Regions from separate parts of the Aerococcus sp. Group 1 genome, predicted to be linked through region 2. Evidence: riboswitches for the same ligand, from Rfam matches in the RefSeq annotation. Region 2 holds a riboswitch; each other region holds the start of a gene.
The links. A riboswitch is a leader RNA that binds a small molecule or an ion and turns the genes downstream of it on or off. The one in region 2 is predicted to bind thiamine pyrophosphate.

Region 1 (8,171 bases), 420 kb from region 2:
GCATTAGCAACACCAATTAAACGTTGAAGTGTTTGGGTACCGCCACCACCTGGGATAATACCAATGCCAATTTCTGGTAAAGCAATATTTAATTTTTCCCCAGCAATCCGGTAGTCAGCAAAGAGTGACATTTCGCAACCGCCACCGCGAACAATGCCATCATAAACATAGATAACCGGTTTTTTAGCATAGTAGAAGCAGGAGTAGTTACGTTTAGACACTTTACAGTAATTTTCAATCCCGTTTTCTTCCTCTTGAGTTGCTAACATTTCATCGAGGTCCATCCCAGCTGAGAAGATTTTGCCTTCCTTTTGCATAACCATTGTGAAGTAAATAACACTCACATCATCATTGTTATCCATTTCATGAACAGCATCTTCGATCATTTGTAAGTGTTCCATTTCTAAGATATTTAAGGGGTCATTTCTTAGAATAATTTTACCCACTTTATTCTCAACTTTAGTCTCAACAACTGACATTTGAGTCACTCCTTCTAAAAATATTGTGTTTGTTTTCACAACTACATTATCTCACGTAGAAAGCCCTTTCACAAATTCCTTTTCTTTAGTATAGCGATAACTATTTCTTTATGTCAAATGTTTGCTATACTTGAGATAATGATTACTCATTAGAAAGGTATGATCGTATGTTAAACTTGTGTCCCGGACCCACTCATATCTCCCAAGCCGTTCTTAAAGCCTATAGTCAAATAAAAACTAATCCTGATATTGACCACCAGTACACCCAATATCAACGTCAGATTGAAAACAAGATATCACAGTTATTACATACCAAGGCCGTCTCTTTTTTTATGGTGGGCGAAGCCCTATTGGCTCTAGAAGCTGCTGTCAATTCTATCATCCAACCAGGAGACCGGGTTTTGGTGATTAGTAACGGGGTTTATGGTCAAGGCTTTCAAGACTTTGTCAACTTTGTTAAGGCAGAGGTTGTGCTTTATGAAAGTGACTGGCGCCGTGGGATTGATTTGAATGACTTAAAAGCCTTTCTAGAAGACAACCACGATTTTCAGGTGGCAACTTTCGTCCATTGTGAAACCCCCACCGGCATCACTAATGATATTCATGGCATCGGTCAAATCTTAAATAGCTATGATATTCTCTCTATAGTCGATTCAGTTTCCGCAATTGGCGGCGAATATATTAACTTTGACCAAGCTAAAGTGGATGTCTTACTTGGTGGTAGTCAAAAATGCTTTTCCGCTCCTGTAGGCTTGGCTAGTGTCACCCTTTCTAAACGCGCTATAGAGCATATGGAAAATCGTCATTCCCCTATCCCTAGCTTTTACGCCAATTTCCAATCTTATCTCAGCTTTGACGACCCGCACTTCGACTTTCCTTATACAATGAATGAACAGGCCATTTACGCCATGGATGTAGCTATTCAACAAGCGATTGACAGTGATTTTGCCAACAAGCATCAAAAATGGGCTGAAGCTACCCGACAATTATTTAAAGAAGCCGGTTTTGAACTATATGCTAAAGACCATGCCTCAAATACATTAACCAGTGTTTTACTCCCTGAATCAGTTGCAAGCCTGGATGTGATGAAATTAGTAAGGGACGAAGATATTTTAATTACTAAAGGCGACGGGCCCCAAGGCGAAAGGCTGCTACGAATCGCCCATATGGGAAGTAATATGGAAGTCAAATATTTCCAAAAAATGTACCACGCCCTAGACAAAGCCTTTCATCATTTGGGTATAAAATACCAAGGAGAACTCGAAGAAAAGTTTATGTTAAGTGACATTGCTAAAAACTATTAAAAAACGGTAGTGTGACAAAAGTCAAAAGAGCCCTGAACCGCTTCGCATACTATATCTGTAACTCGCTTGCGCTTCGAACAGCTATAGCAACTGGAGCGAACTATGGTAGATAGTTGCAAAACTATCGCACATAGTTCGTGAAGTGGACGTCAGGGCTGACTTTTGGAGCAGGTTTTGAATAGATAGTCCGTGTTTTATTACATTATGTTATTAACTCTTCCCTAGCTTAACTTTTAAAGAATTACGGAAAAAGCACTTGAACTAAGAACATATAAGACAGGGTTCCGCCAGCGATACTCAGTAAAGAGCGGTGGGTCTTAGCCTGAAGCAGGATTGTCACAAGGATGGCAATCAGCTCAGGCAAGGCATAAGGATAAGCCAAGGGGTTACTTGATTGTAAGGAATAAACCACTAAAAGGCTAATCGCAGCGGCAGGAAGGACTTTACCCAAATAAGTGACAAAGCGAGGAGGAACTTGGTTTTTCGAAAAAACCACAAAGACAATAAAACGGGTTAAGGCTGTTCCCAAGGCCAAGAGAATGACTGTTATTAACTGTTGGTTAAAACTCATCTTTCTTCCTCCTCACGTATAAAAATAAAAAAGAATATAGCAATAATGATTAACATTGCAGGAATCAAGAAGCTGTTAGGACCAAAAATAAATAAACTAATTAAGCCAGTGGCTAGGGCAATGATTTGTGGCCTATGGTTAGCGCTTCCTTGCCATTGGTCGACAAAAATACTTACAAACAAGGCTGTTAAAATAAATTCAATTCCTCTTAGGCTAAAGCTGATAAAATTTCCTAAGAAAATCCCTAGAACTGTTCCAATAATCCAGTAAAACTGATCTAATAAACTGATCAAAAAGTAGACCCAAGACTTGTCAATATGACCGGGAACCTTAACCGAAGCCGTAAGTGAAAAGGTTTCATCAGACAAAGCAAAAATGCTATAATATTTTTTCCAACCTAGGGACTGATAACTTTCCAACATGGTAATTCCATAAAACATGTGTCTAGCATTTACCATAACAGCCAACATAAAAGCGGCAAAGGGATCATAGGCTCCCAATAAGACATTAATGCCGGCAAATTGAATCGACCCCCCATAAACAATTAGACTCATTAAAATAGTTAACCAGGGGTGAATTCCTGAACTCGTTGCTAATAAACCAAAGGATAATGACAAAAATAAATATCCCATCATAATCGGGATCGTTTTAGGAAAGGCAAATTTGAGTGCTTCTTTCATTTTATACCTCTTTTCTATGTTAAATAATTCTATCTTACAGAATAATATAGTTACCAAGGAAAATAAATCACAGATAGCTCATCCAATCATGATCTTTTCCAATCAGTCCTGATAGCCTTAGCTAACTTAGCTAATAATAAGAAAAAACTGGGACGAAAGCCCAGTTTCTCTTATAAGTAAGAATATGTGGTTAAGAATAGACTTCTTCTTTTAAAACAGCAATATTAGGATAGTTTCTCAATTGGCCCTTATAGTCTAGGCCATAACCGACAACAAACTTATCCGGAATTTCAAAGCCGATCCAGTCGGCCTGAAAGTCCTTTTTGCGCCGACTCGGTTTATCTAATAAAGAAACGGTTTTTATGGAAGCTGCCTGGCGGGATTTTAAGACCTTATACAAATAGGTTAAAGTTCTCCCTGTATCAACGATATCTTCAACAAACAAGATATGACGCCCCTTTGCAGGAACCGATAAATCTTTTATTATTTTGACTTCGCCACTGGATTCAAAGGCATCACCGTAGCTAGAAACATCCATAAAGTCAATTTCAAGTAGGATATCCATTTGTTTCATTAAATCAGCCATAAAGGGCATCCCCCCTTTTAAGACACAAACGAGTAAAGGATTCTTATCTTGATACTCTTTAGCAATGTCCTTGGCTAATTCTTCGATACGTTCTAATAATTCCGCTTGGGGAATCAGTATTTCTTCCATTAAATTATCCATTAAAAAGCTCCTAATTCTCTATTCTCTTATTCACTCTTGTGATCTTATAATAACAGATAATAGCTAAAGGCGCAGAAAAAATTGAGAACTTTAGCTTTAACTATGACGAATTTAAGCCTTTTTCTTAGATGAGTCATAAACATTGACTCCTAGGCGTTTTTGCATTTTATAAAGCAAACCGGTTTGCCGCAAGGTGGCTAAGAAGAAATAAGCTAAGACACCACCAATAATTGTTGCAATTAGAAAACTAGGAACATAAAACAGCCAAGTAATTCCTGTTTTTCCCAATAGAAGCGCCATTACTGGATAAGAAGCAATAGCTCCGATAATCCCGGTACCGATAATTTCACCAAGCACACAGGCAAGGATAGAACCATTAAAGAGACGATATAGTATTCCCGAAAGCACAGCACCAAAAACTTGGCCAGTAAGTGCTAATGGAGGCACCGAAAAAAGACTCATCCGAATAATTGCAGTCAGAATGGCATTTAACAAACTATACCAAGGGCCCAATAAGACCGAACAAACTACATTAACAAAGTGGGCAGTAGGAGCAAAGCCCTCGATGCGAAAAATCGGTGAAATAACCACCCCAATGGCCACAAACATCGCTACCGTTACTAAAATCAATGGACTTGATTTCTTAGTCAAAAAAATCCCTCCTAAAAGATAAAGGAGAGCACAAAAAAAGACTACCTACGCAAGCATTACCTTGATCAGGTTACAGGGTCGATATCAATCCTCTCAGCCGTGGCTCCCCTAATTAATAGTATTTTACCTACTTATCATATGTCATAAATAAAAATTAAACAAGCCTTTTCACCTATCTTTTAAAAGACCCAATTAAAAACAACAGGGAGAGTGTGACAAAAGTCAAAAGAGCCCTGAAGAGCTACGGATACTATATCTGTAACTCGCTCTTGGCTTCGAACAGCTATAGCAACTGGAACAAAGTATGGAAGATAGGCACAAGGCTATCGCACATAGTTCGTCGTTGGGTTCGACTTGGCAGACTTGGACTGATTTCACAAGTCAGAAACAAGCGAATGCTTCGCTTTTATTCTGACTTGCTCCAATCATCCAAGTCTAGTTGCCAAGTCTCACACTCTGTGTGAAGTGAATGTCAGGGCTGACTTTTGGAACACGTTTTGATTAGATAATTCGTATTTTGAAAAGAGTCTGAGACTTTTGTCCCAGACTCACTTTCCTAAAAGTATTGACTTCTTCTATTCGTTCTTAGTGTTCTGGAGCATGGTAAACATAAATACTTTCATCATAAACCCCCATACGGGTAAATGTCTGATGGGTAATAATAGAAATCGCCAAAGGCACTACTACATATGTTAGGCAGAGGACCAAAATATTAACCACTGCATTATCATCCATAAAATAATAGGCATTGATTGGTCCAGATAGACCCGTGATACCAAAACCAGCTGATTCAGTAGTTCCCTGAATATTAAATAAATAACCAAAGAGTCCTACTACCCCTGCATTAATCACAATAGGTAGGGTCATTTTTAGGTTTTGTAAGTAATTGGCCATAAATAATTTTGGCCCAGCAAATAATAATGAAAAAGTAATCCCATTACTGTTAACTCGTGAAGAAGCATAGAGAAAAGTAAATACAACCGCTACAATTCCTAAGTTAGCTGCCCCAGCCGCTAGACCACTAATGGATACCGCGTAAGCAATCGCAACACTAGACAGAGGCGTAACAATAATAATGGCAAAGGCAATTGCGATTAAAATAGCCATAATTAATGGTTGAATCTCTGTGAGATGAGCAATCCCCTGGCCTAAAAGTAATGTCAGTTGACTAACCAAAGGTAGGATTAAACGGCCAATAAAACCGGGTAAAATTCCTCCCAGTAAAGGAAGAACCACAATGTTGAGACTTTGCCAACGATTATTATAAAGTTTAATAAAAATAGCAGCAATAAAGACGGTGATAATGGTGTTGATTAAGTCTCCCGTTCCTTTAAGTGCCCAAGCCCCATCGACTAAGCGAGCTGCTCCACTCCCTAAAAAAGCAGCTCCTGCTAATGCTGCTGTTTCCATGCCCTTCATATTTAACTGCAAGGCCGCAAAGAGACCGACTAAAAAAGGTACGGCAAATTGAAAAGCTTGAATAGAGCCAGCAAAGTCAGCCAAAACGCCTGGTGTACTTAGCCAAGACCGAGTTAATGCGCCTAGTATGGCACTAGGAATCAAACCGATAACAATACCTGTTGATGCCCCATTTAAAACTTGATTAAAGATATCCTTAATTTTTAAATTCTGCATAAATTAACCTTCCTTCATTAAAGTATTTTTAATATCTTATCATGAAAACATGATAAAATCTTGGGAATTTCACCAAGATACAAATTAAATAAAAAGATTATTTATTTTTTTACTATTTACTTCTATAAAAAAAGGCAGCCCTTACTGCCCTAAATCACATATTATAATTATATTTTGGGGTCTATCTAGTCAACTAGCAAAAAAATACTGCTAAATTATTTAAAGAGATCATTCTAACGATTAAACTTCAATAAAGGATAAGCAAGAGAGTGTGACAAAAGTCAAAATAGCCCTGAAGAGCTACGCATACTATATCTGTAACTCGCTTGCGCTTCGAACAGCTATAGCAACTGGAACAAACTATGGAAGATAGGCGCAAGCCTATCGCACATAGTTCGTCGTTGGGCTCGACTTGGCAGACTTGGAGTGATTTCACAAGTCAGAAATCAGCGACTGTTTCGCTTGTTTCTGACTTGTTCCAATCATCCAAGTCTCACACCCTGTGTGAAGTGGACGTCAGAGCTGACTTTTGAAACACATTTTGATTAGAAGGTCCGTATTTTGAAAAGAGTCTGGGACTTTTTTCCCAGACTCGGTAGGCTTACTTATTTTCGATCCCGTTCCCGAATAGCTGCTTCAAGATCATAATGATAGTTAGGGTCAATCTCTCGATCGATTACTTGAAAAGCCTGCCCAATTTGCTGATCGATGTCCTTGAGGTCTTCTTTTGATAGCTTCTTACCAGCAGGCAAATAGATGGGTTTTCCCACTCTGAACTTTACCCGATTTTTTGCCTTTCTTGAAAAGAGTCCAGAAATATGAATCGGGCCTTGGTAGGCAACGGGTAAAATGTTAACCTTGCCCATTTTTGCCAATACAGCTGCCCCATCCTTAATTTCTGTCGAATAACGAGAGCCAGTAGGAAAAAGTCCAACGTTATCTTCACCCTTTTTGAGTTCGGCTACCGCCGCTTTTAAGGAAGCCATGCTAGGATTTTCTCGATCGACTGGCATAACACCTAAGTGGTCTAAGCACCAATTCACCAAGGCAGATGAAAATAGCTCCTGCTTAGCTAAGAAATGAACCGGTTTAGGTAAGGTATGGATGCCGATAATTACCGGATCAAGTATACTGCGGTGGGGAGCAACAATTAAATATTGTTGATCAGGATCATAGTCCTCATGGTAGGAAAGTTCTGGTTTTCCATTGACAATTCGAAGTAAGCCTTTAACCAAGTAAGCCATAAAGTTATAAAACCACATTTTTGTCACCTCGCTAGGATTTTCAAGCATCAGCTAAGCTAGCCTTTTTAAAAAGCATAAAACAAATAGAGGCTGGAATTCCTCCAACCTCCTTATTATTATTTTTTCGTTTTTTTCATAGAATTAATAATTTGTTGGACACGTTTTTCGGATGGCTTTTGCCCCATTTGTGCCATCATAGTCCGGATCATATCAGCTGAAATTGGTGGGTTATCTTGGAAATAGTTCATCATATAACGACGAGCAATAAAGAAACCTAAGATCATACCGATAATCAAAGTAATAATGATAATAATAATCCAAGCGAAATTTGACATGAATGATTTCCCCCTCTATATAAACATCTTTTTTATTGTACTAAAAATTATCTGACTTGCCAAGTTTAAGAAAATTTATAAACTCCGAGGCTTTTATTTTTCCAAGTGTAAATCATAGTTAGGTAAGGCCTTATGCAATATGTTCATAAAGGTCTTAGGCGGCTTAACCTGAAAGCTAAGTTTTTCTTTAGTGATCGGGTGATTGAATGATAGTCCATAGGCATGGAGACATTGTCCCTGCTGACTAAAAAAACGCTGCTGATAGGCTTTGGCATAGAGTGGGTCATCAACAACAGGATGGTCCAAGTAAGCTAAGTGGGCCCTAATTTGGTGGGTACGGCCAGTTTCCAAACTTAATCGCAGCAAGGCATAGTTTTCCACTTGAGCGATTTGCTTGAAATGGGTCACTGCTTCTTTTCCCAGAGGGTCACCCACATAGCGCATCCGGTCTTTAGGATGACGGCGCAAGGGAATATCAATCGTCCCCTGCTTATCCGGTAAATGACCATAAATCAGGGCAAGGTATTTTCTATCCAATTGATGAT
Region 2 (8,171 bases):
GTGAGTAAGTGGTGGACGAGTTTAGCGGCGGGGTGAATTTTGATTGATCCGCCGACACTTCCTAAGGCAAGAGGGAGGGTGATTTCTCCAGCTAATAGGCCTTGGTCTTCAAGGTAGTCCCATTTGGCCAGGCCCCGGTATTGTCCGGATTGGCTGGCATAGGCGTGACAGGCTGCCTCCACCGCCCGCCAGTCGTTACCGCTAGCGAGGACCAGAGCATCAACCCCATTCATAATCCCTTTATTGTGGGTTGTGGCCCGATAAGGATCGACTTGGGCTAGTTGGCTAGCTTGACTAATCCGCTTAGCCACTACTTGTGGATCTTGGCCTGGCTTAGCAAGAGCATCAATAGGGATTTGACAAGTCGCCTTAGCCAGACATTGGGTAGCTAAGTTGCTTAAAATAGCCATTAATTTTTCTAGACGGGGTAGTGACTCATCCTTTTGACTAAGTGCTTCAATGTGACTGGCTAAGGCTTCCAGCATGGTATTCATCATGTTGGCGCCCATGGCTTCTTGGGTATCTACCGTCATATAGACCACAAAAAAAGGCTCGCTTTCACTGGGATAGTAGGCCGTTTCTAACTGGCGCACCCCACCGCCCCGTTGGCTGAGGCTAGGATGTGCCTGGTTAGCGACTTGGATGAGGTCTCCTTGGTGGTCTTTAATGTAACTAGTCCAGGTTTCGGCTTGACTGGCTTGGTCTAAGCCTAAGAAGACCATTTGCCCAGTCATTTGCCGGTTCAAGACCTCGCTATGGAAGCCACCGCCTGCCTTAGCCATTTTAGCGGCGTAACTGGCTGCTGCAATGACACTCGGTTCTTCGATCGCCATGGGGATCAAGTAGTCTTTTTGATTGATGACAAAGTTCATTGCCAGTCCCAAGGGGAGGGAGTAGGTTCCAATGAGATTTTCAACCATGTTATCAGCCAGGTCTAAGGGCAAACCCTGGTTATTTTTGAGATAATCCTTTTCTGCATCACTAATATAGTGGAGCTCATTTAAGCGGGCCAGACGTTCCTCTAAGGGGAGGCGGTAGAAGCCCTGTAAATTCACTTGAGTCATAATAACCTCCTAAGTGCTTTGTTTATCAGTGAGGGGGAAGTCTTTGTACTTTTCCATAAAAAAAGAAGTTGGCAAGTGCTTCCAACTTCTAGTTTATGGGTCATTACTTGATTAATCAATAGCCAGTCGGTATTAATGATCGATACAATAGAGATTATCATCGACCATTTGATCGTCGGTTAAGAGGACAAAAACTTGCCGAAATTCATCAAAATCGATCCGGTTATCATTGCCTAACATGCTGAGGGCTTGTGTTGTGACATGGATTTGACCGATATGCGTTTCAAGGACCTCATCAAAACTTTCAAAACTTGGTGCATTGGTTTGTAAGACTAGACTACGATAGGCTCTGTGGCTGGTATGACCTGTTTCATCGGAAGTGGTTAGGCAGATATTATGGAAACGATCTAAGTTTTGTAACTGTTGTATGGCTTTCTGGGTGAAAAATAACTTCATGGCATATCCTCCTCACAACAACTCTTGTAAGGATGATTATATCAGAATTTGTGAGCAGTTTAGTCGGAAAAGCCTAAAAATAATTTTTAAAACGTTTTCACACCTTCACCAGCCGCTACTGAGAAAGCGGAGGCAGTCGGGGAGGTGTTTGGCCCAGTAAAATTCATTATGTTCCTCATCCACATAGATGTTGAAGTTAATATTTTCTACCGGGATACCTCCTGCTATAAGTAAGGCCTGGTAGTGGAGGGAAGCATCGATATAGGCTTGGGCCATATTGCCTGGGAGAAAGAGACGGTCAGTATCGTCCCCTTCTTTGCTGCCGACTTGGAGGTAGATTTTTTGCTCGGGGTCTAAGCTTTGCGACTTGAGATAGCGGTCAAAGGGTTCTTGGGCTATCCATTGGGCTAGGGAAAAAATCCCCAAGCGGCCAATCTGATCGGCATACTTAATTCCCATATAGGCGGTAATATTGGCCCCAAAAGAAGACCCGATCATGGCTGTATGTTTTTTATCGGTTTTAGTCCGATAGTTTTGGTCGATAAAGGGTTTAACCACCTTCATAATGAAGTCACTAAAATCATTACCTAAGCCGCCCAAGGGCCCTGCCTTAGGGTCACTAGGGTTTTCGAAGCTCCAAGCATTATACTCATCCGCCCGAGTCTGAGAGTCATTGTCGATGCCGACCACAATCATCTTGGGTAAATCGGGGTTACGCTTGAGGGTGGGGATGACCTTCCAAGAATAACCTAGGAAGGACTCCTTACTGTAAAAAACATTTTGTCCGTCATGCATGTAAACGACTGGGTAGGATGCGGATTCCTGCTGGTAATTTTTAGGGAGTAGGACGCGCACCCGCCGCTTCTTGCCGGAATAGGGCAAGCTTAAGTAGTGGGTTTTCATTTTTAGATAATAATAATCGGCATTGAACATGATTTACCTCCGCTTAATGTGCTATTAGCATACTTGACCCGGGGGGATTAAGCAAGTGCAATCCCCCTGACGATGCTCAAGGTTAAGAAATAATTGCAGACTTCACAATATTTCGCTACAATGTGAATAGAATAAAGGATAAGGGGGAGATGCCTTGGCAACAGAAGTCGAGCTTCTCAACGAAGCAGAAATGAAGCGCGCCTTAACGCGAATGAGTTATGAGATTTTGGAACGCAACCATGGTACCGCTAATTTAGCCATCGTGGGGATTAAAACCCGGGGAGCTATTATTGCTAACCGGATTAAGGACCGTATCAATCAGTTAGAAGAGGCTGATGTCTTTTATGGGGAATTAGATGTCCGCGCTTATCGTGATGACCTCGACCAGGAAAAGGATAAGCTGATCAAAGACTTATCCCAGCTGGACTTTGATGTGAATGGTAAACATATCTTTATCTGTGATGATGTGCTCATGACCGGTCGGACCATTCGGGCGACCATGGATGCCTTGATGGATCATGGGCGTCCAAGCAAGATCTCTTTAGTGACACTCATTGACCGGGGCCACCGGGAATTACCGATTCGAGCGGATATTGTTGGTAAAAACATTCCCACTTCCCGGCAAGAGAAAATTCGGGTGAAGATGCGGGAACTCGACAGTAAGGATGCAGTATATATAATTAAATAGTTGCTACTAGGGGAGCCTTGATGGCTGAGATGTAATTTACAGACCCTTTGAACTTGAGACTAGGTAATACTAGCGGAAGAAAGTGCACGAAAAAACAGGTAAGAGGCATTTTCTCTTACCTGTTTTTGTGCTAAGAAAGGATTTAATTATTATGGGACAAAGTAAACAAGTAAGGATTTTATTGGAAATTGCTATGGTAGCAGTATTAGCTTATTTATTAGGACTTTTGCCGACAACCAATGGAGTAGGTATTGGGGTAAACTTAGGCGTTATTCCCATTTACTTGATCTCTTTAAGACGGGGGATAAAGAGCGGTTTTGCTGCCGGCTTTCTGTTTGGGCTTTTGCAATTAATCACCGGTCAAGCTACGATTCTAACTCCCTTCCAAGTCTTCCTTGAATACTTCTTCGCCTTTATGTTAGCAGGTTTAACTGGACTCTTCGCTAATCGGGTGAAGAGTGCAGGCTTAAAAGGGGATAAAAAAGGCCTTTGGATCGGTATCTTTTCAGCAACCTTTATTGGGATGGTCGCCCAATACTTTATTCATTGGTTCGCTGGCTATGCCTTTTGGTCTTCTTATGCGCCAGAAGGCATGAATGCTTGGTGGTATACGACCATTGTTAATGTACCTACTGGTGTCTTTACCTGGCTAGTAGGGGCATTAGTGGTAGCCTTATTATTTAATAATGCCCCCAGGCTCTTAAATCCAGAAGATTAAGTGATAACTTACCTATAATTTTTACAATTGATCAGATGTAATTATTTTTCTGAGACGTCCTTTGAGAGGACGTCTTTTTTATTGACTGAGACTGCTTTTTTGATAAAAAGAAAGATTTTATGAAATTGTTGGCGCGCAAACACTTTCAAAAGAAAGCATGTGAAATGTTGAACTATATTTTTTCAGATAAAATGAGGAGGCTTTTACGATTGATAATTAATAAAAAATAAGTAGAAATATTGGAAAGGAGTGTTTTATGTGTTTGTTCTTCGTTTTTTACTGGCAATGCTTATTGCTTATTTTGCCGGAGAACTGGTTAAGAAAATCAAATTCCCAGCTATCATTGGTTGGTTGATTGTGGCCATGTTTCTCGGAGAGCACGGGCTAAATCTCTTAAGCCCTGAATTAGTTTCAACTAAGGTCTACCAATCACTGATGGTACTGATGCAAATTCTAGTGGGGTCTATGGTGGGCTATAAGTTAGTTTACCGTGACATCAAGGATTCCATCAGTAAAGTCTTCGCCATGGGAATATCTGACCTGGTGGTAACCTTTGCAGTGGTGACGGGAGCATTTGCCCTTATTTTACACCTCTTAGGTCTACCCATCATTGCTGCCTTACTCTTTGGGGGGATCGCTATTGCGACTGCACCGGCCCCTCCGGTCTCAGTGGTGGAACAGTATGATTGTTCTGGCCCCTTATCTGATTCAGTGCCATCGATGACGGCTTTTAATTCAGTGATGGTTAATATTGTCTTCTTCCCCTTAGTTTCAGTAATTGGAGCAGTTCTAAACGAAAGTTCCACTTCCGTCTTGGGCTCATTACTGATTATGATCTTAGCTCCGATTCTCTTAGGTGGAGTGATCGGTCTGATTGCAGGAAAATTAGTGGGTAAGAACACTTCTAAACAGCAAAGTTTCCTAATTTATCTGTTTACCATGCTGGTCATCTATGCCTTAGATAATTATTTGAACTGGCAGGTCTTCACCGAAACCCAGATGATGTCCTTATTAGCCGGAATTGCCGGGTCGTGTGCCTTTATGAACGTGGTTGATCCTGAGAAAGTTCCGAGCTTGCAAATGGATCTCGGACCGATTCACTCTTATGCCTTAATGATTTTCATTGTTAACCTATCGATTCATTTGAATCCAGCGGCCTTATTTGACGGTGGCATGCTTATGGTGGCCTATATCTTGATTAGGGCCCTAGGCAAATACTTGGGTTGCTATCTAGGGGCCAAAATCAGTCATGCGCCCAAAGTTGTGGAAAAGTATATGGGAGTCATTATGATGCCTCACTCTGGAGTCTCGATTATGTTTGCCGGGATTGCTGCATATAATTTAATGGGCGTCTATCCTGAGCTAGCTAATCTCTTACAGATCACAATTTCAGCCGCTGCCCTAATCATTGAAATTATTTCTCTACCCCTAGCCGGCATGGTTTATCGAAAACTCGGTGAAGCGGGCAAGGAGAAAGAAAAGTTGGCAAGGCAAGAAGACTTACTGCCTAGTTAAGTGATGACGTGAAGCGGACATGCCTCAGCTTGTATTAAAAAAGGAGAAAATCAACCATATTGAAAGATACAGGGGGATGGGAAAATGTCAACATCATTTATTGACTACTGTCTCAACCATGAGAAAGTCATTAATCACACCCGCCAGGAAAGCTATAAAAAGGGCGATATGATTGAGACTATTGGAACACGGATTACTGAAATTGGCATTGTCGATAAAGGCTTACTCAAAACAGTGAATTATTCGGCAGAAGGGAAGGAGTTAAATACCTCACTCTTCTTTACCAATTCAATCTTATTGGAATACCTTTATTTTAGCGAGAATTTAAACTATTCCTATGATTTAGTGGTCTTACGCGCCACTACCGTTACCTGGATACCGGCAAAATTATTTAAAGCCATTGTTTTTGAAGATAGTCTGGGTATGGAGCTCTATGTCCACCACTTGATTGAGCGGGGCTTAGAGTCCCAGCGGATCATTTCCTGCTTGAACTACCCTACTATTCGTGAACGGATTTGTTACTGGATTGCCTCCAAGAATTCTCTAGAAATTGGGCGGAGCGATATAAAACCCGACATGGAATTACCCTTCACTCAAGAAATTTTTGCCAAGTTAATCAAGGTCAGCCGGTCCAGCCTAAACCAAGAATTACACCTTATGGAAGCAGAGGGATTCTTTAAAATGACAAGGAAGGCCCTGACCCATATTAATCAAGAGAAAATTTGGATAACCTGTAAAGGAGTTGATGTCAAGAAATTATTCATGACTCATGCGATGGGTTAAGGCTTAGTAAAAGTTTTAACCATTGCATCATCAAATAGCTATCAAACATTGAATGAAGGAGTGTTGAGATGATAAAAGAATACCAACAAGGTGATTTTAAAGCTGAAATTGCTGAGGGCAATGTTTTGGTCGATTTCTATTCTAAGACCTGTGGCCCTTGTAAAATGCTAAGTTTTATCCTAGAGGATATTAATAAAAGCCATGGGGATGACCTGACTATTCTTAAAGTGAGTTTTGAAGAAAATACTGACATCGTAGAAGAATATGGCGTCGAGGGCTATCCAACCTTAGTTTATTTTAAAGACGGTAATGAAATCACCCGAAAAGCGGGCTTACAACAAAAACCAGTGATTGAAAAAATGTTAGAGGAGGAATAATCATGACAGAAACAGCAACCTATATCTATAAAGAACACCTGATTGAAAAGCAAAGAAAAGCCGAAGAGGCAATGTTGGAAGAATTTCACTTGGGCGAGTATACCTTAGACAATCCCTTAGTGAAATACAATGCCTATCTCATTAACCCCTTATCCGCAGTGGTTCTCTTCAAGACTGAAGAACCTACCGCGATTACTGTTCGTGTCTTAGGTAAAACCGAAGAAGCAGATATCTTCCAAACCTTCCCTGTCGGCACCGAACATGTTCTTCCGATTGTGGGACTCTATCCTGAATATGAAAACAAGGTGGAAATTTATCCTTACCAAACCCCTTCCAAAAAACATACAGTGACCATTCCGGTGGGCGAAGTGGAAGGGACCGACCTGGTAAATTCGATTGAAACTACTCCAGAATATATGCAAGACAATATCATGTTCCTCTGCCCGGCTAACTATGCCTTAGCCATTGCGGTTGACTATGCGGGTGACGTGCGCTTGAAATTAGATGTACCGATGGTCTGGGACGTTAAGGTGCTAGATAATGGTCATTTACTCATGTCCAGTGACCGCTTGACCTCTATGCCATACTTCATGAGTGGGATGTATGAATTCTCAGCAGTAGGTAAGATATACACCGAATACCGGGTACCAACCGGCTTCCACCACGACTGCTGTGTCCTACCAAACGGCGATATCATTGCTCTTAGCTGTAACCATGACAACAGTACCGTGGAAGACCAACTAGTGGTAGTGGATAAAGATACCGGTGTGGTAAAACGAACCATTAACTATATCGATTTCTTAAAACCCGGCGCTCAAAAATCAGGCTCCTGGTCAGAAGAAGACTGGTTCCACAACAATGCGGTTTGGTATGACGAGCATACCAATTCCCTAACCTTATCTGGTCGTCACGTTAATGCCATGGTTAACATTGACTTCGATACTGAAGAAATTAACTGGATTATTTCTGATCCCGATGGCTGGCCAGAAGAATACCACAAGTATCTCTTCACTCCAGTGGGTGACGGCGAATTTGACTGGCAATATGAACAACATGCCAACTTAATTACTCCTGACGGGGACGTGATGTGCTTTGACAACCACCACTACGGGGCTCAAGATCCAGACAAGTACCTAACACCAGAAGAATCTTATTCACGTGGGGTCCGTTACAAGATTGATACCGAAACCATGGAAATTGAACAAGTCTGGCAATATGGTAAAGAACGTGGCTATGAATTCTTCTCACCATATATTTGTAACGTGGTTTACTACAATGAAGACCATTACCTCATCCACTCCGGTGGTATTGCCTATGATGGGCAAGGCAATCCATCTAAAGAATTAGGACCATTTGCTATGCAAGAAGACCCTGATGCTAAATTAGAATCCATTACCGTTGAATGGAACCATGGTGTTAAAGAATATGAATTAAGCGTGCGTTCTAACTACTACCGGGCTGAGAAATTCCCATTATATTCTAAGAAGGGTGGCGAATATGACCTACAATTAGGTGCTGGTCGTGTTCTTGGTTACTTAGGTGAAACCGCCCAAATGGACTATGACATTCCAGCTGAAGAAGTCAATGAACCAGTTCCAGAAAAGGTCGATGTTCGTCTAACCGATGAAGAAGATATG
Region 3 (8,171 bases), 530 kb from region 2:
GGCATGTGACCAGCTGAAAATTGAATCCCAATCCATCGTTTTCCCTCCTATTAGTGATGTTTTAAATTCATTAATAAGTATACCATAGACACTGTCTGACCAGGCTTTAGGTCTTTCTTAAATTATGGATAGTGGTGAGAGAATAGATGGAGGGGTGCTGGCTTAAAAATAGCCGAAAAACGAAAATTTTATGATAAATGAAAAAAATCGCCAATAACCCTTGCATTTTATAGGGAAATGGTGGTATATTAATTGAGTACTGATTTGGAGGGATAGCGAAGCGGCCAAACGCAGCGGACTGTAAATCCGTTCCTTCGGGTTCAGAGGTTCGAATCCTCTTCCCTCCATTTCTAATCATATTGGGGTATCGCCAAGCGGTAAGGCAACAGACTTTGACTCTGTCATGCGTTGGTTCGAATCCAGCTACCCCAGTTAAGTGAGACTGTACGAGTACGTGCAGTCTCTTTTTTTTGACTTTCAGTTGACGGAGAGAAGGCATGCTCAGCGATAGTAATTCCTGAATAAGCACAAAAAACTCCCTTAGTCCTTTCCAAATAGAGAAAGAACTGAGGGAGTTTTTGTGTTATTTGATTGGAAAACGGGGGAATTTATAAGGTAGGTGCTTGTTGAGGTACTTGAGGAAGAGGTAACCCAATTCAAAGTCCATCATCCCATGGAAGAGTGACGATACACCGAAGAGAATGAAGAGGGAGGCCCAGTAACCGTATTGGCCATCCAAACTGGTTAAGCCGGCGGTTACAAAGCAATGGATAACGATCATTTCCCCCAGACCGTGTAAGCTATTAATTCCGGCGTTAAAGAGGGTTCTCTTCCAAGGGTTCAAGACAAATTGGTTGGACCGTTGCAGAGTATAGGCACCCACTAGGGTAAATAAGAGGTGGGAAACTGCCCGGAAGACCACTGGTAAGGGAAAACCTGCCATCAAGAAACCAAATGAGGTTGCTAGGGCCACAAATGCGGCTGAGGCTGGTGAAATAAAGAGTGCCATATCAATGGCGATATGAGAGCCCAGGGTCCAGGAAAAGGGACCAAAAGCGATTTTAATGGGACTAATCATAGGGATAATGATACCGATGGCTGTTAGTAAGGCTACGGTAGTCATTTTGCCCGTATTTTTTTTGCTAACTGAAATACTTTCTTTCATTGTAATCCTCCTTGAACAATGAGTCCTAATATAATCGATATAAAAGCAAATAATGGTAAAAATTAAAAATTATCATAAGCTTAGCCCTTATTTTTGTCAAGTCTGTCTAAATTGATCACTTTTCGCATAAGGCTAGGGGTTTTGCTGCCTTGGCTTATGGTATGATAGTAAAAACAGTATCAGCTTTCTTGAGATTTTTAAGATCAGGAAAGTCAGTCCCTTTGGCTGGCTGAAAGTGGCTAGTCAGACTGAGTAAGGCGAGAAAGAAATAGGAGGCGGTTTAGTGATGGCTAATCCAAAACAAGTGTCTAATTTTATAAATCTGAACCAAGATATTATTGATGAATTAATTACCCTGGCTTTTAAGGAAGATATTCCTTATGAAGACCTGTCGACCAATGCGATTTACCAGGGGCAAGCAGCCCAGGTCGAGCTCTTAGCTAAGCAAGCGGGAGTGGTTTGTGGTTTGGATCTCTTCAAGCAGGTTTTCTTACATTTAGACCCTGAGGTTCAATTCGAGAGCTTGGTCCGAGATGGAGACCGGGTGGCTAAGCAAGAGACCTTAATGGTGGTCAAGGCGTCGGTCAATACCCTCTTAAGTGGGGAACGGATTGCCCTTAACTTCCTTCAAAGAATGAGTGGGATTGCTACGGCTACCCGTCGTTTTGTAGACGCCTTAGAAGGTAGTGGAATAAAGTTACTGGATACCCGTAAAACTACTCCGGCCTACCGTCCCTTAGAAAAATATGCAGTCCGGGTAGGGGGCGGCTATAACCACCGTTACTCACTCTCTGACCAAATTATGCTCAAGGATAACCATGTTGCTGCTGCCGGTGGGGTCAAAGAAGCCATCCAAGCGGCTAAGGCCTATGCCCCTTTTGTGAAGAAGATTGAAATTGAAGTCGAGGACTTGGACATGGTCAGAGCGGTAGTGGAGGCTGGAGCTGATGTTATTATGCTCGACAATATGGACCATGACACCATGGAGGAAGCCATTGCAATCATTAACGGTCAAGCGATTATAGAAGCTTCAGGAAACTTTACCTGGGACAATGTCGCGGATTATAAGGACCTAGCCATTGACTATATTTCTAGTGGGGCTATTACCCATTCGGCCGGAATCTTAGATTTGTCCCTCAAACATTTGAAAGTGAGGAAGTAGGTCTGTACCTCTTGAGGCAGAAATCCTTGATTTCTAATACCCATAGCTCAAGTTTTGCCCTGACTTTTGTTACAGCAAGGTTACAAGGCGACAGAAATGTTTCAGAAAATCCTTTTAAAATGTCAAAGTAATTAAAGGGCCTTAACAAGTCAGAAATCCCTTTTCTTCGTCTGGAAGCCATGATAGTATATTTCATGTCGACGAGGGAAAGACCTCGTTGAGAGATAAAAATGAATCTGAATGATTAAGAGGCTTAATCATATTAAATAGAAAAAAGAATGAACTTTGCACAGAAGAAAGGATTTTTATTACACATGAATATGAAGAAAGTTTTAGTAGGTACCTCAATCGCTTTATCAGCCTTAGTAAGTTTTGCTGCTGGGGAAACGACTGAAGCACACGCAGCTGAATGGCAAGCACGTTCAGTTGAAGAAATCAAAGCTGACTTCCAAAAATTAGATGACAACGAAAAAGTTTATGTCATTAAATCTGGTGACACCTTAAACGCTATTGCTCAAGCAGCAGACGTGAACACCAAAGAATTAGCTGAAATCAACAACATCGAAAATGCTAACTTAATCTTCCCAGGAACTAAATTAACCTTCAAATCTGACCAATCAGGTAAGGTTAATGAAGTTGAAGTAGAAAAACAAGGTCAAGCAGCTCAAGTTTACACCGTTGATGAAACTGCTGGTCAAACTTATCAAGCACCTGCAACTGTTCAAGCTGCACCAGCTGCTGCACCAGCACCTGCACCAGCTCCAGCTCCAGCACAAAGCGCTTACACTGGTTCTTCTTCATCCGCTAAAGAAATCATTGCTCAACGTGAATCTGGTGGTTCATACTCAGCAACTAACGGCCAATACATCGGACGTTACCAATTAAGCGCTTCTTACTTAAATGGTGACTACTCCCCAGCTAACCAAGAACGTGTGGCTGACCAATACGTAGCAAGTCGTTACGGTTCATGGGACAACGCTTTAGCATTCTGGAACGCTAACGGTTGGTACTAAGATAAAAAATAAAGTGCGACCCAAGTCGTATTAACTGAAAACTCCGGCTCCTTTGTAGTGACCCCCAAAAGTTGGACTAAGAATTCAACTTTTGGGGGTTATTTTTATGTCTAAATATTCATTAGAATTTAAACTGAATTTAGTAGGAGACTATATTGCGAAAAAAGGAAGTTATCGAACCTTAGCTAATAAAGCAGGAATAGATCCTTCTATTTTACGAAGGTGGGTTAATAACTATTATGAATTTGGTGTAGATGGTTTAAAGAAAAGGCGGACTCAACAGGTTTATACTGTTGAATTCAAATTAAATGCGATAGAATTGTATGAAAGTACGGAAATGAGTTATCGCGAATTGGCCAATTCATTAAACATGAATAATCCAAGTCTAATCGCTAATTGGCGAAGAGCTTATCATGAAAGAGGACTTGATGGCCTTTCCGCGAGGAAAGGAAGGCCACCTAAAGTGTCTAAAAAGAAATCACAAATCAATCAAATAAAGGATAGCAGCGAAACCAATCAGTTAAGTGAAGCAAAAAATAAAGGAACTTGAACAACGGATTACGGATTTAGAAATTGAGAACAAATTTTTAAAAGGATTGAGGAGACGTGTGGCTCAAAGAGTCAAGCGAGAAAAGAAGAAATAGTGACCGAAATCACACGTCTCCATGATGAAAAATATGCTTTAAAAGATATTCTTAGCGTTTTAAAGTTTCCTAAATCGACCTACTTTTATTGGAAAAATAAAGATGAGGAAATTGATAAGGATGCCGATTTAAAAGAGGAAATGAAAGACATCAGAGAAACCCATAAGGATTATGGTTATCGAAGAATGCGAGCTGAACTGCTTTCCCGTGGTTATAAGGTCAGTAAAAACAAAGTTCAACGCCTAATGAAAATTATGGGGATACAGGTCACTAGCTATACTAGAAAGACAAGAAAATATAATTCCTACAAAGGAACGATTGGAGAGATAGCGCCAAATCGTATCAACCGGCGGTTTGATTCGACCATTCCTTATCAAAAAATAACAACAGACACAACAGAATTTAAATACTACTATGCCGATGATTCTGGGAATTATCAAACTGGAAAACTCTATTTAGATCCTTACATGGATCTATTTAATCGAGAAATTATTTCTTTTAAGATAACACATCAGCCTAATGGACAAAGCATGTTGGAGGGGCTACAAGCTGCCATTGAAGCAAGTAAATTATGTCCATACAGAAGAACCTTTCATTCTGATCAGGGCTGGGCCTATCAAATGAAAAGTTACACCCGGCTCTTGAAGGATCACCGAATTTTTCAAAGTATGTCTCGTAAAGGAAATTGCTTAGATAATTCGCCAATGGAGAATTTCTTTAGTCTACTAAAACAAGAAGTCTACTATGGTCGGACTTATCATTCCTTTGAAGAATTAGCACAAGCGATTGAAGATTTTATAATCTATTACAATGGTGAAAGAATCAAAGAAAAATTAGATTTTAGGAGTCCTATAGAATTTCGTCTTCATCACGCTTCTTTCGCCGCTTAATGATTACACATAAACTTTAAACTTATCAAGAGCCGCTACGCTCTTCCTCTTGACAAGTTTAAATTTCTGAGTAAATGTGTCGGCAAGAAATAAGCAAGAACTGTAAGCAACAAAAAAGAGCTGGCCAAAGGCCAACTCACTATATATAAAGTCCAACTTATTGGGGTCACCATACTTAGGCTGGAGTTTTTTTATTTAAGCGGTTTTCGGGACCCAGCCGTAACTCTGCCTTGAATAAGTAAGCGGTTTCTGCTATAGTTAGAAAGTACTCACAAGAGGTGCTTTTGCTGAGATAGGTGGAAACCTGGACTCTTTGAACCTGAGAAAGTTAAGACTTGCGTAGGGATGTGAGAATTCAAGTATCGTAATATAGTCTAACCAGGATCTTTGGTTAAGATGAAACGATAAGAAGTCCTGCAAAGTACACTTAGTGGAGTATACTTTGCAGGGCTTTTTCTGTTTATGAACGAGATTCCTGCAAGTGATCTTTTAGCGATTAAGAAGAATAAGAGAGATGAGAATATGTCTAAAAAAACAGCCATTCCCTTTGCTAAATATTGTCAGCAGGTCAAAGAGAAGTCTCCGCTGATCCAAGTTTTAAATAATTATGTCACTATTCATGATGTGGCCAATGTGATTTTGGCCAGTGGCGGGCGTCCTGTGATGACCGATAACTTACCTAATAGTAAGGATGTGGTCAAGACGGCTGACCTTTTGCTATTGAATGCCGCTAGTCCCAGACCTAATCAGGAATTGTTGGACCTTGCCGCCATAGCGAAAAATGACCACCATCCCGTGGTCTTAGACCCAGTGGGGGTTTCAGCTATGCCGTTTAAATTAAAGCTCTGTCAAGAGCTGATTGACCGGGGTCTAGTAAGGGCGGTAAAGGGGAATGCTTCGGAAATTCGAAGCCTCCTCTTTGAAAAAAGCCAAGGATCTGGGGTCGACCTGGGTCCTGGAGACGAGGTAAGCTTAGCCAACCTGGCTGATTTTGCTCCGGACTTTAAAGCTTACGCCCAAGAAAAGGAATTATCCTAGCCATGTCAGGCCCGATTGACTTAGTGACTGACGGCGAGCGGCTGGCAGTCATTGAAAATGGCCACTCTTGGATGGCTTCCTATACGGGGTCAGGTTGCCAGTTAAGCGGCGTCCTAGCTAGCTTTTTAGCCGGTAATCCGGATGAAGATCCTTTTTACCTAGCTACAGCTGCCATGATTAGCTATGGGGTGGCGGGAGAAATTGCTGCTCAAGTGCTCCAGCCTTATGAGGGCAATGCCACTTATTCCAACCGAGTGATTGACCAGGTCTTCTTATTAGAGGCCAAAGAATTAGAAAGGAGAGCCAAGTATGACATTCAATAAAAATGATTTATTGGTCTATGCCATTACGCCCGACCGCTTTGACCATGACGAATTAATCCAGCAAGTCAAAGAGGTCTTAGCAGGAGGGGCGACGATTTTACAGTTACGTTTAAAGGACCATCCTTTTAAAGACCAAGAGGATAAGCTGGCTCTAACTAAAAAAATCAAAGCCCTCTGCCAAGAAGCAGGTGTCCCCTTTATTATCGATGATGACTATGAACTGGCCCTGGCGGTAGATGCTGACGGCCTCCATGTTGGAGAAGATGACCTGCCAGTTGACCAGGCTAGACAACTACTCGGCCCGGAAAAAATTATCGGGGCTTCGGCTAAGACTTTGGATACCGCTCTAAAAGCCCAAGCGGCTGGTGCAGACTATTTGGGAGTTGGCGCCCTCTATCCGACCCAGTCTAAGGCCAATGCCCAAGGAACTAGTCTGACTACCCTGAGAACGATTGCCCAAGGGGTCAATATTCCCATTGTAGGCATTGGTGGGATTAGCTTAGATAATATGGCCAATTTACGGGACCAGGGTTTGGCTGGGGTGGCACTAATTTCCGCCCTATTTAAAGCGGAGGACCCCTACCGAACCACGCAAGCCGTTCGCCAAGCTGCTGAAAGGCTTTTTAAACTCCAAGCCGTCCTTACCATCGCCGGCTCAGACTCAAGCGGTGGAGCCGGAATTCAAGCAGACCTCAAGACCATGCAAGCTAATGGAGTCTTTGGTATGAGTGCCATTACTTCAGTGACCGCCCAAAATACTAGGGGTGTGACCGGGGTCTATGATCTCAGTCCAGAGGCCTTGGCTAGCCAACTCCAAGCGGTCTTCGAGGATATTCCTCCGGCTAGTGTCAAGATTGGTATGGTTTCCCAAGTGGAATTAGTAGAGGAAATCGCCAAAGCCCTTAAAACCTACCAGGCTAAAAATGTCGTAGTGGACCCGGTCATGGTCGCAACGAGCGGGTCCAACTTGATCCAGGACCAAGCGGTGCAGGTCTTAGCTGACCAGGTCTTCCCGCTCGCTTGCTTAATTACTCCCAATATTCCTGAAAGCCAGGTCTTAGCGGGACAAGACATCCATTCGGCAGCCGATATGGAAGCCGTCGCTAAGACGATTAGTCAGACCTACCAAGTCGCTGTCCTCTGTAAGGGTGGCCATCGGGTCAATGACGCTAACGATGTCCTGGTTACCCCTGAGGGCGAGGTCCACTGGTTTAGGGGTGAGCGGGTTGATAATCCCAATACCCATGGGACTGGCTGTACGCTATCCAGTGCCATTGCCAGCAACCTAGCCAAGGGTGATGACTTAGTCACTGCCATTGCTCGGGCTAAGACCTATCTCAGCCTGACCCTTAAAGATCAATTAGATCTTGGCCAGGGGAGTGGCCCCTTGAACCATGGCTTTGGCCTCTTGACTTATTACCCCACTGACCATTAATTTGCTTTAGCTTCCCTTAGCCAATAGTTTTTAGTCTTTCAACCCTTCTACGAGGCTAGACCTGCTAGGGGAAGCGTATCTGTACACCGATAAGGGTCATGATAGCTTGTCATGGCCTTTTTTCTATATTTTGGAAAAGTGTGGGGACTGTTTTTAGCATAGAGCATATTTCTTCTTATATTGTGAAAACAAACACATATTTTCTCTTTTTAATTAAAATATAAAAATATTCTTTTAAAAGTTGTAAGCGATTACAAGGTTAAATTACTAATATTTAAGTAATTGTAAGCGGTTATAGATAAAAAGAAAACAAAAATAACTTGCTTTTTATTTGTGAATAATTTAACATAATAGCCATAAAGATGAAAGTCATTAAAAATCAAAGAAAGGTTAGGAATAACAATGGCTAAAGGAAAAGAACAAAAAGTAGATATTCCACAATTTATCGATGAGACAGTGGCTAAGGCTAAACAGGCCTTAGAAGATTTTATGGCCTTAGAC

Region 1: another riboswitch for thiamine pyrophosphate. It lies ahead of thiW (energy coupling factor transporter S component ThiW); the one in region 2 lies ahead of thiT (energy-coupled thiamine transporter ThiT).
Region 3: another riboswitch for thiamine pyrophosphate. It lies ahead of HMPREF9243_RS10800 (hydroxyethylthiazole kinase); the one in region 2 lies ahead of thiT (energy-coupled thiamine transporter ThiT).

What each region holds. Positions count from the first base shown of each region.
Region 1 is NC_015278.1:1,203,059-1,211,229, forward strand. Features, by position in the region: gene HMPREF9243_RS05555 (enoyl-CoA hydratase/isomerase family protein) at 1-479, opposite strand, end outside; gene HMPREF9243_RS05560 (alanine--glyoxylate aminotransferase family protein) at 647-1,783, shown strand; gene HMPREF9243_RS05565 (branched-chain amino acid transporter permease) at 2,025-2,354, opposite strand; gene HMPREF9243_RS05570 (AzlC family ABC transporter permease) at 2,351-3,034, opposite strand; gene hpt (hypoxanthine phosphoribosyltransferase) at 3,225-3,761, opposite strand; gene thiW (energy coupling factor transporter S component ThiW) at 3,873-4,412, opposite strand; TPP riboswitch at 4,438-4,532, opposite strand; gene HMPREF9243_RS05585 (PTS transporter subunit IIC) at 4,998-6,047, opposite strand; gene HMPREF9243_RS05590 (1-acyl-sn-glycerol-3-phosphate acyltransferase) at 6,653-7,309, opposite strand; gene HMPREF9243_RS05595 (YneF family protein) at 7,408-7,626, opposite strand; gene HMPREF9243_RS05600 (RluA family pseudouridine synthase) at 7,720-8,171, opposite strand, start outside.
Region 2 is NC_015278.1:1,619,395-1,627,565, reverse strand. Features, by position in the region: gene HMPREF9243_RS07620 (hydroxymethylglutaryl-CoA reductase, degradative) at 1-1,064, opposite strand, end outside; gene HMPREF9243_RS07615 (iron-sulfur cluster biosynthesis family protein) at 1,197-1,520, opposite strand; gene HMPREF9243_RS07610 (alpha/beta hydrolase) at 1,626-2,453, opposite strand; gene pyrR (bifunctional pyr operon transcriptional regulator/uracil phosphoribosyltransferase PyrR) at 2,608-3,141, shown strand; TPP riboswitch at 3,140-3,239, shown strand; gene thiT (energy-coupled thiamine transporter ThiT) at 3,293-3,859, shown strand; gene HMPREF9243_RS07595 (cation:proton antiporter) at 4,118-5,374, shown strand; gene HMPREF9243_RS07590 (Crp/Fnr family transcriptional regulator) at 5,459-6,157, shown strand; gene HMPREF9243_RS07585 (co-chaperone YbbN) at 6,226-6,534, shown strand; gene HMPREF9243_RS07580 (aryl-sulfate sulfotransferase) at 6,537-8,171, shown strand, end outside.
Region 3 is NC_015278.1:67,401-75,571, forward strand. Features, by position in the region: gene cdaA (diadenylate cyclase CdaA) at 1-36, opposite strand, end outside; tRNA gene HMPREF9243_RS00325 (tRNA-Tyr) at 267-347, shown strand; tRNA gene HMPREF9243_RS00330 (tRNA-Gln) at 361-432, shown strand; gene HMPREF9243_RS00335 (hypothetical protein) at 584-1,165, opposite strand; gene nadC (carboxylating nicotinate-nucleotide diphosphorylase) at 1,452-2,327, shown strand; gene HMPREF9243_RS00345 (LysM domain-containing protein) at 2,642-3,340, shown strand; partial or broken gene HMPREF9243_RS10110 (IS3 family transposase) at 3,447-4,874, shown strand; TPP riboswitch at 5,139-5,237, shown strand; gene HMPREF9243_RS10800 (hydroxyethylthiazole kinase) at 5,397-5,912, shown strand; gene HMPREF9243_RS10805 (hydroxyethylthiazole kinase) at 5,915-6,235, shown strand; gene thiD (bifunctional hydroxymethylpyrimidine kinase/phosphomethylpyrimidine kinase) at 6,222-7,670, shown strand; gene adhE (bifunctional acetaldehyde-CoA/alcohol dehydrogenase) at 8,073-8,171, shown strand, end outside.